DNA from 3 places in the Moritella sp. 28 genome. Region 3 is predicted to be linked to each of the others. Evidence: predicted binding sites of a transcription regulator. Region 3 holds the regulator's gene; each other region holds the start of a gene.
The links. The regulator sigma-54, encoded in region 3, starts transcription at its own class of promoters, with help from an activator protein. The targets are predictions, from matches to a motif close to GTTGGCACGNNNNTNGNNT.
Positions count from the first base shown of each region.

Region 1 (3,292 bases), 770 kb from region 3:
TGCAACTTCTGTTGCTTCGCTCAGAGGAAGACTACCCATACCTTTCAAGTTCAGCATAATACCGTTACCTGTATTACCAATATTAACACTTTCGACATGCTGGAAACTTGAGATTTTAAGGTCTTGTGCATTGCCGTCTATCGATGCAGATGCTTTTAAGCGGTAACTTCCTTCCGCCACTTTCTTGCCGTTCATGTCTGTACCATCCCAATTAAAGGCAATAGCACCACTTTTTTGTTCACCCATATCGAGCACTTTAACAACTTCACCAACTTGATTGGCAATTTGTAAACGCAAATTTGGTGCGCTCTGTGGTAATTCAATACGACCAGATACATCCTCACCTCCAGACAAAAATGCTGACGATGCAGGGGCCAATACTTTAGTACCGACCAGACTCGATGCCTGCAGCGCTTGGTTTGAGCTCATGATCGTATTTAGCTGCTCAAACTTGCTATCCATATTAGAAATACCATCAGCAGTAGTAAATGACGCCATTTGCGCCACCATGTCTGAGTTTTCTACCGGTTTGAACGGATCTTGATAAGCCAATTCTTGTGTAAGTAACGAGAAAAAGTCTTCTTGACCTAGCTCTTTGCGGGTAGTTTCTGCCGCTTGCTCTGCCGCATCTTTTTTTTCTGCTTTAAACTGACTGCTGAAGTCAGCTATATTATTACTGTTATTAATTGTCGTCACAGCCAAATACCCTCTATTAACCTTGACCTAACGTTAATGTCTTATTCAACATTTGTTTAGCAGAATCAGCTATTTGCACGTTAGTTTGGTATGAACGAGATGCGCTAATCATGTTTGCCATCTCTTCCATTACGTTTACATTCGGACGATATACATAGCCATTTTCGTCAGCTAATGGATGATTTGGATTAAATTCATTAACTAATGGCGCATCACTTTCTACAATCCCTGCAACATTCACGCCAACTGCTTCATTTTGCGCAGCATTAGCTTGATCAAATTGTGCTTGGAAAATAGGATAACGCGCTTTATAGGTCTCACCGGCGCTACTACTCACACTATTCGCGTTAGCAAGGTTACTCGCGGTTGTATTTAAACGAACCGATTGTGCACTCATTGCCGAACCGGCAACGTCAAAGACTCGAAATAAACTCATAATTATTGTCCTTTAATTGCCTTGCGCATAGTTTGAATTTTACTGCTTAAAAATGACAGTGATGCCTGATATTCCATGCTGTTTTGCATAAAGCTAGCACGCTCAGTTTGTACATCAACTGTATTACCGTCACCAGTATCGGGTTGATTCGGAATTCTATATTGAAGATCAGACGCCATATCCCTGCCGCCTGATATATGACGTTCACTGGTTTTTGATAAGTTAAAACTGCTGCCCTGGGTCGCACTAGCAAGTGCATCCTTAAAGCTTAAGTCTTTCGCTTTAAACCCTGGCGTGTCTGCATTAGCAATATTACTGGCTAATACCTCTGCACGACGCTCTCTTACGCCAACAGAATATTGGTGTATACCCAATGCATTATCAAAATTAATAGCCATGAACGCCTCCTATAACATTTATATCGTAATCAATCGCAGGATAATTACGATGATACAAATGATGAAAGCAACATATGTGCCAAAATAGGTAATTAGAGATTCGCTTTATTTAACCCATAAATCAAAAAATAAATAACAACCTTAAAATCAGTACCTTAAGCTTGTATCAAGGTGGTTTTTATGAACGTTATAATTTAAAGGCATGAGGGAAATACAGGAGGCTATCTAAAGATAAACTGTTAAATCAATTTTTTGACGGTTTATGGCGATCAATTATAGCCAATAAACGAACATCCATGTTCAAGCCGTAACCGTTACAAATAAACTATTTTAACCTATAGACTATCCCTGGGTTACAACGGACCATTTCAAACTTATCCGTTAACCCAGTCAAGGATTCTGATGCGCCTAAGAAGAGGTACCCACCCGGCTTTAATGATCCTGCAAATTGATTAAGGATCTGACTTTTAATCTTTGGGGAAAAGTAAATCAGTACATTACGACAAAAAATAATATCGAACTTACCGAGCAAAGCATAGCTTTCCAATAAATTGATTTCACGAAATGTCGTTAACTGCTGCACGTCACGATTCACCTGCATTTTATCATCAGGTAGTGTCGTGAAAAACTGACGCTTACGTTCAGGAGACAGGCCCCTGCCAAGAGCCAAGCGATCATAAACACCATCTTTACAATGCTTAATCATAGTTGGGGATATATCCGTACCGACAATTTGTACATTAGGCTTCACTAAACGCTTAATCTTTTCTTGCGTTTCAATCGCAGACATTGCTATTGAAAACGGTTCTTGTCCAGATGAAGAGGCGGCAGACCAGATCTTAATTGGCTGACCTTTATTCATAAATTCAGGCAAGATCTGAGCCTGTAAATACTCAAACGGGTAAACATCACGAAACCACAACGTTTCATTAGTGGTCATCGCATCAATAACATCATTACGTAAATCACGCGCTAACATAGTCATCGATTTTTGTACTAGTTCAGTTAAACTCGTCATTTTATGCTTTGCCAATAGTGGCAATAAGCGACTTTTAACTAAATATTGTTTATTTTGCCCTAATACAATACCACACTGAATTTCAAGAAATTCACTAAAACGGGTATAAACTTCATTTGACAATGTTTGCACTATTTTTTACTCAACTTTCTATATGAAAATACATTTATTCAATACAACTATTCCCTAGCTAGGGTCTGCTGCTTTTAATGCTTTTAAAACCGCACCCGCAAGTTCATCGGGATTAAATTTTGCGATAAAATCGTTTGCGCCAACTTTAGTTACCATCGCCTGATTAAACACACCACTTAACGACGTATGTAAAATAATATATAAACCATTCAATGATTGATCATTTCTCACTTCTGCAGTGAGTGTATAACCATCCATTTCTGGCATCTCAATATCTGAGATCATCAACGCGATTTGGTCGGTAATTGGGCCATTGGCAGCCATTTCACGAAGTTTATTTAACCCGTCTCGACCATCTTTAGCTAATACAATCTTAAAGCCAAGGTCAGAGACTGCCTTCTTAATCTGATTACGTGCAACACTTGAATCATCTACAACAAGAATCACTTTCTCTATTTCTTTCGTATCAATTTGTGTTGCCGTTTCAAGTATTCCTTCACTAACTTCCATTTTCACTGGCGCCACTTCATGCAGGATTTTCTCCACATCTAAGACTTCAACAAGTTCTTTATCAACTTCTGTCACAGCCGTTAAATAGCTAAATCGACCTGT
Region 1 covers NZ_CP056121.1:1,007,356-1,010,647, reverse strand. Annotated here, with positions in the region: gene HWV02_RS04615 (flagellar hook assembly protein FlgD) at 1-696, opposite strand, end outside; gene flgC (flagellar basal body rod protein FlgC) at 713-1,132, opposite strand; gene flgB (flagellar basal body rod protein FlgB) at 1,135-1,530, opposite strand; gene HWV02_RS04600 (protein-glutamate O-methyltransferase CheR) at 1,856-2,680, opposite strand; gene HWV02_RS04595 (chemotaxis protein CheV) at 2,735-3,292, opposite strand, start outside.
Region 1: the regulator sigma-54 is predicted to act here: its motif matches at 1,596-1,614, upstream of flgB (flagellar basal body rod protein FlgB).

Region 2 (3,292 bases), 630 kb from region 3:
GGTTAGACTGTTTATAAAACCATAAGCGGCCTGTCACGCAGGGGCTCGCGGGTTGTGTTTGTAGAAAGCCGTCCGCTTTCTCTTTGCCAACAACAACGAAAGCCTGAATCGAAAACTTTTTGTTAGAAATAGAGGCTTTTTTTGTGCCTGAAATTCAGGATTCAAAAAATACAGATTGTTCGGAGTGGTCGTTCAGTTGGTTAGACTCTTTATAAAAAGATAATCGGCCTATCACGCAGGGTGACGGGGGTTGTGGTTTATAAAAAGCCGTCCGCTTTCTCTTTGCCAACAACAACGAAAGCCTGAATCGAAAGATTCAGGCTTTCGGATAAACACTAACCATTTAATTTTAGGTTGGGACTGCTCGCTAACTTAGCACTCATTATTACCTTGCTGTCTTACCTGCCAAGTTAATGTTGGTTTTATACGGGGAAATGATAAATCATCGATGTATTGTTGAATTCTCGCTCCGCACCAGGATTCTGCCGCTGCACGACTTGTAATTGGTGAAGTACTAAAGCACTGACGTTCATCTGTTTTTTTATACAACCAGCTAGAGGATGTTAATACATCACAAGTTACGTAAGAGCCTTCTTCGTAAACATTAATTGTTTCTGTTTTTGTATTTGTGACACCTTCTTTACTCGCGACAGTTAAAACCACGTTGTAAGGGCCTTCTGATGGGTAAGTTGCGGAGGCCGTAATCCCCGTTGCTGATTCTCCATTACCAAAATCCCAGTTATAAGACGAGATATCGCTGCTTTGGTTGGAACTTTCGCTCGCATCGAAGCTTACAACTAACTTATCCTTTGTATAGTTTAACTTTGCAGTTGGAGTTGTTATTTCATCAACAACGTAAACAGTCGTTGCTGTTGTTGCTTGGGTGTTATCTTCGGCTGTGACTTTTAAATGAACAATATGTTGCCCTGTTTTGCTAAAACTATGGGTGACTTGAGGTCCTGACAACTCTTGACCTTCAATCACCCAATCAATTTGAGATAAAGAGCCTTCACTATAGCTAGAGGAATCGCTATTAAACGTATATACCGTTGTTGCTCTATCCGTAATGCCTATTATTGCGCGTGGGGATAGGGGCTGTGTAGCTATATCTTCTGCACTGATTGTTAAATTTTTTGAAAACTGAGCTAAAGCTTCTACAGTATGATTCTCTACAGTTAACTTTACTTTGTAGGTGGCAGCTTCTTTAAACTCATATTGAGGTGCTTGTTCTGGATATAATGAGGTTACTTGTCCCTCACCTTCTAAGCTTACTGACCAGTTAAAAGTCATGTCGTCAGTGGATTGCTCAACATCATTTACGGTATAAACGGAACTGAAATTATAAATGGGTGAGTTTATATCACTAGGTGTAGCTGAAAAACTCACGGATGATATTGTTTTTAATTTGTCATCCTTATCGTCATTATCAAATACATCCTCAGAACCGCAAGCTGTAAGCGTTGATAATAGTGCTACCAGTAGTAATTTCTTCATCGTATTTCTTCCATGAGTTTAGATTTTGAGTAACAGATCCATCTTGGCTACTCGGGTTGGAAGCACATTATCATTATAACGGATTATAAGAAGTACCAATTTGATTGTGGTACAAAACGTTGTGTCACCTTTTGTCTGGTGCTCTTATTGAAATGATTTAATATATTTTAAATGAATTATATCAAATTTAATTATTTAGACTTAAAGGGGCCTAATTAGTAGTAATGATTAACAATTAAAATTAATTAATTTATTACGTAATTTTAAGGTATAAGAAGTTATTAAAAGTGGGATTACGATCTCACATTTTATAGTTATTAACATTTGAACAACAATTGCACTGAATTGGGGTTAACAGCTTCTCTGCTGCACCAAGTTAGTGCTTTATAGATGCGTAAATGTGGGGGCGTTATATTAAGCTATTGAATTTACATTATTTTAATTGTTGGCACGGACGTTGAATTAAGTTTAAGCATATAGATACTCAATATACTCAGGCAAGGAGCTCTTTATGAAGCTAATAAGCGCAATCATTAAACCATTTAAACTCGATGATGTTCGTGAAGCAGTAGCAGATATCGGTGTTGAAGGATTAACAGTAACTGAAGTGAAAGGCTTTGGTCGTCAAAAAGGTCATACCGAATTGTATCGTGGTGCAGAATATCAAGTTGATTTTTTACCTAAAGTTAAGTTAGAAATCGCAACACAGAGTGAAAATGTTGATCGCGTAATTGAAGCTATTAATAGTGCTGCTTATACGGGAAAAATTGGTGATGGTAAGATTTTTGTTTACGATTTAACACAAGTTGTGCGTATCCGTACGGGCGAAATGGACTCAGAAGCAATTTAAAGGAAATAAATTATGCAAGAGCTAACAACTACAGTTACTGAGCTGCGTTTTGCACTCGATACTTTTTACTTTTTAATGTCAGGTGTACTTGTGATGTGGATGGCGGCAGGTTTTGCTATGCTCGAAGCTGGCCTCGTTAGATCTAAGAATACAACTGAAATTCTGACAAAGAACATCGTGCTTTATTCTATCGCATGTATCATGTTTTTATTAGTCGGTTATAACATCATGTATGTTGGTAATGCTGAAGGCGGCATCATCCCATCATTTGGTTCTTTAATTGGCTCACAATCTGAGGGCGCTGATCACTCATTAGAATCAGACTTCTTCTTCCAAGTTGTATTTGTTGCAACAGCAATGTCGATTGTATCAGGTGCGGTTGCTGAACGTATGAAACTATGGGCTTTCCTCGCCTTCACGGTCGTTTTGACTGGTGTTATTTACCCGATGGAAGGTTACTGGACTTGGGGTGGTGGTTTCTTAGCTGAAGCTGGTTTCTCTGATTTTGCGGGTTCAGGTATTGTTCACATGGCTGGTGCGACGGCTGCATTTGCTGCAGTACTTCTATTGGGCGCTCGTAAGGGTAAATATGGTAAGAACGGTGAAGTGTATCCAATCCCTGGTTCAAATATGCCACTAGCAACATTAGGTGCATTTATCTTATGGATGGGTTGGTTTGGTTTTAACGGTGGCTCACAACTACTACTTTCAGATGCTGAAAATGCAACGGCTGTTGGTCAAATCTTTCTGAACACGAACGCGGCGGCGGCTGCCGGTGCTGTAGCTGCATTGCTCATTACTAAATTAATGTGGGGCAAAGCTGATTTAACAATGATTCTTAATGGTGCATTAGCTGGTTTGGTTACTATCACGGCAGACCCTCTGAGTCCTGCACCAGCATTTGCTACATTATTGGGTGCTTTAGGTGGTGCGTTAGTCGTATTTAGT
Region 2 covers NZ_CP056121.1:4,702,422-4,705,713, reverse strand. Annotated here, with positions in the region: gene HWV02_RS20945 (PKD domain-containing protein) at 373-1,494, opposite strand; gene glnK (P-II family nitrogen regulator) at 2,006-2,344, shown strand; gene HWV02_RS20935 (ammonium transporter) at 2,357-3,292, shown strand, end outside.
Region 2: the regulator sigma-54 is predicted to act here: its motif matches at 1,939-1,957, upstream of glnK (P-II family nitrogen regulator).

Region 3 (3,292 bases):
AACTAGTCAGATCGGTGCTCGTTCTTAACTCTGTAATTATGTCGTTTAATTCTTTTTTTTCTGTCGGTAAGTTACGGACATCAATACTCACTGCCACTTTTTCGGTTTGGTCATTTAAGGTTTTTAGCAGTTGTGGTAGTAATTTTACTGGTAGGTTATCTACGCAATAGTAGCCTAGATCTTCAAGCACGCGTAATGCAATTGATTTACCAGATCCTGACTGGCCGCTGACTATTATTAATTTCATCTTTTATCCTCACAGCGATATAAAATAATGGGTTCATTATCCCGCAATTGATTTGGATATGATATGTTTTAATTATGTCAGAAGCATTAATACCTAAAGGAAAAAGTGGTTTTCCTTTAGGTTATCTGTGGCGAGATTAAAATTAATGACGAATCAACTTCTCTTTATGCTTAATCACTTGGCGATCGAGCTTATCCAGTAAGCCATCAATTGCGGCATACATGTCATTGTGTTCATGCACGGCAAAGATCTCCCCCCCATTTAAATGTATTTTTGCTTCTGCAATTTGAAGTAATTTTTCGACATTTAAAATCACATGGATATTGTTTATATGATCAAAATGCCGTTCTAATTTGGAAAACTTGCTATCAACATAATCTTTCAGTGAGTCTGTAATGTTTACATGTCTACCGGTTAAATTAATTTGCATATATGTCTCCCCTATGAAGGTTGGATTAGCCTTATAATAGGCTTTTACGCTGATTAGACGGTGGTATACTTAGTGCCTCCCGATATTTTGCAATCGTACGTCTAGCCACTTTGATACCTTGATCAGCAAGTAAATCAGCAATCTTGCTGTCACTTAATGGTTTAATGACATTTTCTGCCGCGACCAATTTTTTTATTAATGCTCGAATAGCGGTTGATGAACATTCTCCGCCATTGTCAGTACTTACATGGCTTGAAAAGAAAAACTTAAGTTCAAAAATACCACGTGGTGTATGCATAAACTTCTGCGTTGTTACTCGTGAAATGGTTGACTCGTGCATTTCCACTTCTTCGGCAATATCATTTAAAACCATAGGTTTCATGGCTTCATCGCCATACTCAAAAAAATCAATTTGTCGTTGAACAATACTTTTAGTTACTTTTAGTAAGGTTTCATTACGGCTATCTAAGCTTTTAATAAACCATTTAGCTTCTTGTACATGCGTTCGAATAAACTGCCCATCGCTGCTACTACGATTGCTTGTCGACAAGTTTGAATATTCATTGTTCACTTTTAATCTTGGCACAATGTCAGGATTTAACTCGACTACCCACTGATTATTTTTTTTCTTTACTAAAACATCGGGAATTACATAAAGCCCTTCAGTCTGATCGATAACATTGCCAGGTCTGGGTTCTAGACTCTGAATTAATTGCATGATCTCTTTAAGCTGTGGTTCTTTTAATTTTGTCTTACGGCTTAATTGACGGTAGTCGCGATTGCCTAATAAATCCATGTGAGACTGAATTATTTGCTGACATTCTGTTAACCAAGGTGTGTTTTTAGGTAAATGCTGGAGTTGGATCAATAAACATTCTTGTAATGAACGCGCTGCAACGCCGATGGGATCGAAATGTTGAATACGCTTTAATACTGCTTCTATTTCGTCTAATTCAACTTGCTCTTCACTATTTTCTTTACTACTGTCGCTAAGTTCTTGGTGACCGTTATTGACGCTAGACAGGATGTCTTCACAAGTCTGATTAAGGTAGCCATGATCATCAATGCCATCAATAATCGCAACGGCAATAGCACGATCAGTGTCAGAAAATGGGGTTAATTCCATTTGCCACATGAGATGCTCGTATAAGCCTTCGCTGGTCTCACCTTGATAGACTTGGTCTAAACCATCAATACTGCTACCCGCACTGCTGTGAGTCTGTATTTGAGGGGTATAGACATCATCCCAATTACTGTCATTAGGCAATTCATCTGGCATGGCTTCACTGGCGAGCGCATCACTAACTTCTATTTGGCTGGCATCGGTAACTGTGTCGTTATTATTTGGATTATGCTCATCACTACTTTCTGTATCGTTTGCTTGAGCTGTGTTGGGATCTTCTTGTTCCAGTAGCGGATTACTGTCTAATGCTTCTTGAATCTCTTGTTGTAACTCCAAGGTCGATAATTGTAATAATCGAATCGCTTGTTGCAACTGTGGCGTCATTGCCAGAGATTGACTCATACGAAGTTGTAATGATGGCTTCATCTAACGACTACTCTCTCTTCCTTAAATGCGGTAACGTATCAATATCAAACTATAGTCGGAATTGATCACCAAGGTATACTTCTTTCACTTTTTCGTTGGATAAAATCTCTTCAGAAGTACCAGATGCGATCAAATGTCCATGGCTCACAATATAAGAGTGTTCACATACATCGAGTGTCTCACGTACGTTATGGTCGGTAATTAATACCCCTAAACCACGATCGCGCAGATGTTGAATAATTTTTTTAATATCACCTACCGAGATTGGATCAACGCCAGCAAAAGGTTCATCTAATAAAATAAACTTTGGATCTGCCGCAAGCGCGCGGGCAATCTCAACACGGCGGCGTTCACCACCCGATAAGCTCATGCCTAAACTATCGCGAATATGGGTGATATGGAACTCTTCTAATAATTCTTCTAACTTTTCTTCACGTTCGAAACGCGTGAGTTCAGTTCGTAACTCTAAGATTGCCATGATATTTTTCGTTACCGATAAACGACGAAAAATAGACGCTTCTTGGGGTAAGTAACCAATACCTTGTTGTGCACGAATATGCATTGGCTCATGCGTTAATTCTTGGTCATCAATGAAGATTTGTCCATGATCTCGCTTAACCAAGCCAACTACCATATAAAAGGTGGTGGTTTTACCTGCGCCATTAGGCCCGAGTAAACCAACAATTTGGCCTGATTCAACTTCGAGACTCACATCTGACACAACTTTTCGTTTGTTATAACTTTTTGCTAAGTGTGATACTTTTAAACGTGCCATATGAATTCATCTACTCTAATTAGTTTTGTTGTCTTCAGGAGTGAAAATAGTGATCACTCGATCAGATTCATGCTTGCCGCTTTCGGCTATCATTTCTTGTTTGTCAATTTGGTAGATAATCTTGTCACTTTTAACTTCGCTATCAGCTTGGCGTAAATGTGCATTTTTTGACAAGATTAAGCGTTTTTTACCTAGCTCGTAGCGGATCTCATCTGCTTCGCCATTAATTTTCTTACCGTCATCAAGCTCTTGATAAAAAGTGGCTGGCGACCCTATGGCAATCATTACTTC
Region 3 covers NZ_CP056121.1:234,166-237,457, forward strand. Annotated here, with positions in the region: gene rapZ (RNase adapter RapZ) at 1-247, opposite strand, end outside; gene hpf (ribosome hibernation promoting factor) at 390-677, opposite strand; gene HWV02_RS01090 (RNA polymerase factor sigma-54) at 709-2,226, opposite strand; gene lptB (LPS export ABC transporter ATP-binding protein) at 2,276-3,001, opposite strand; gene lptA (lipopolysaccharide transport periplasmic protein LptA) at 3,017-3,292, opposite strand, start outside.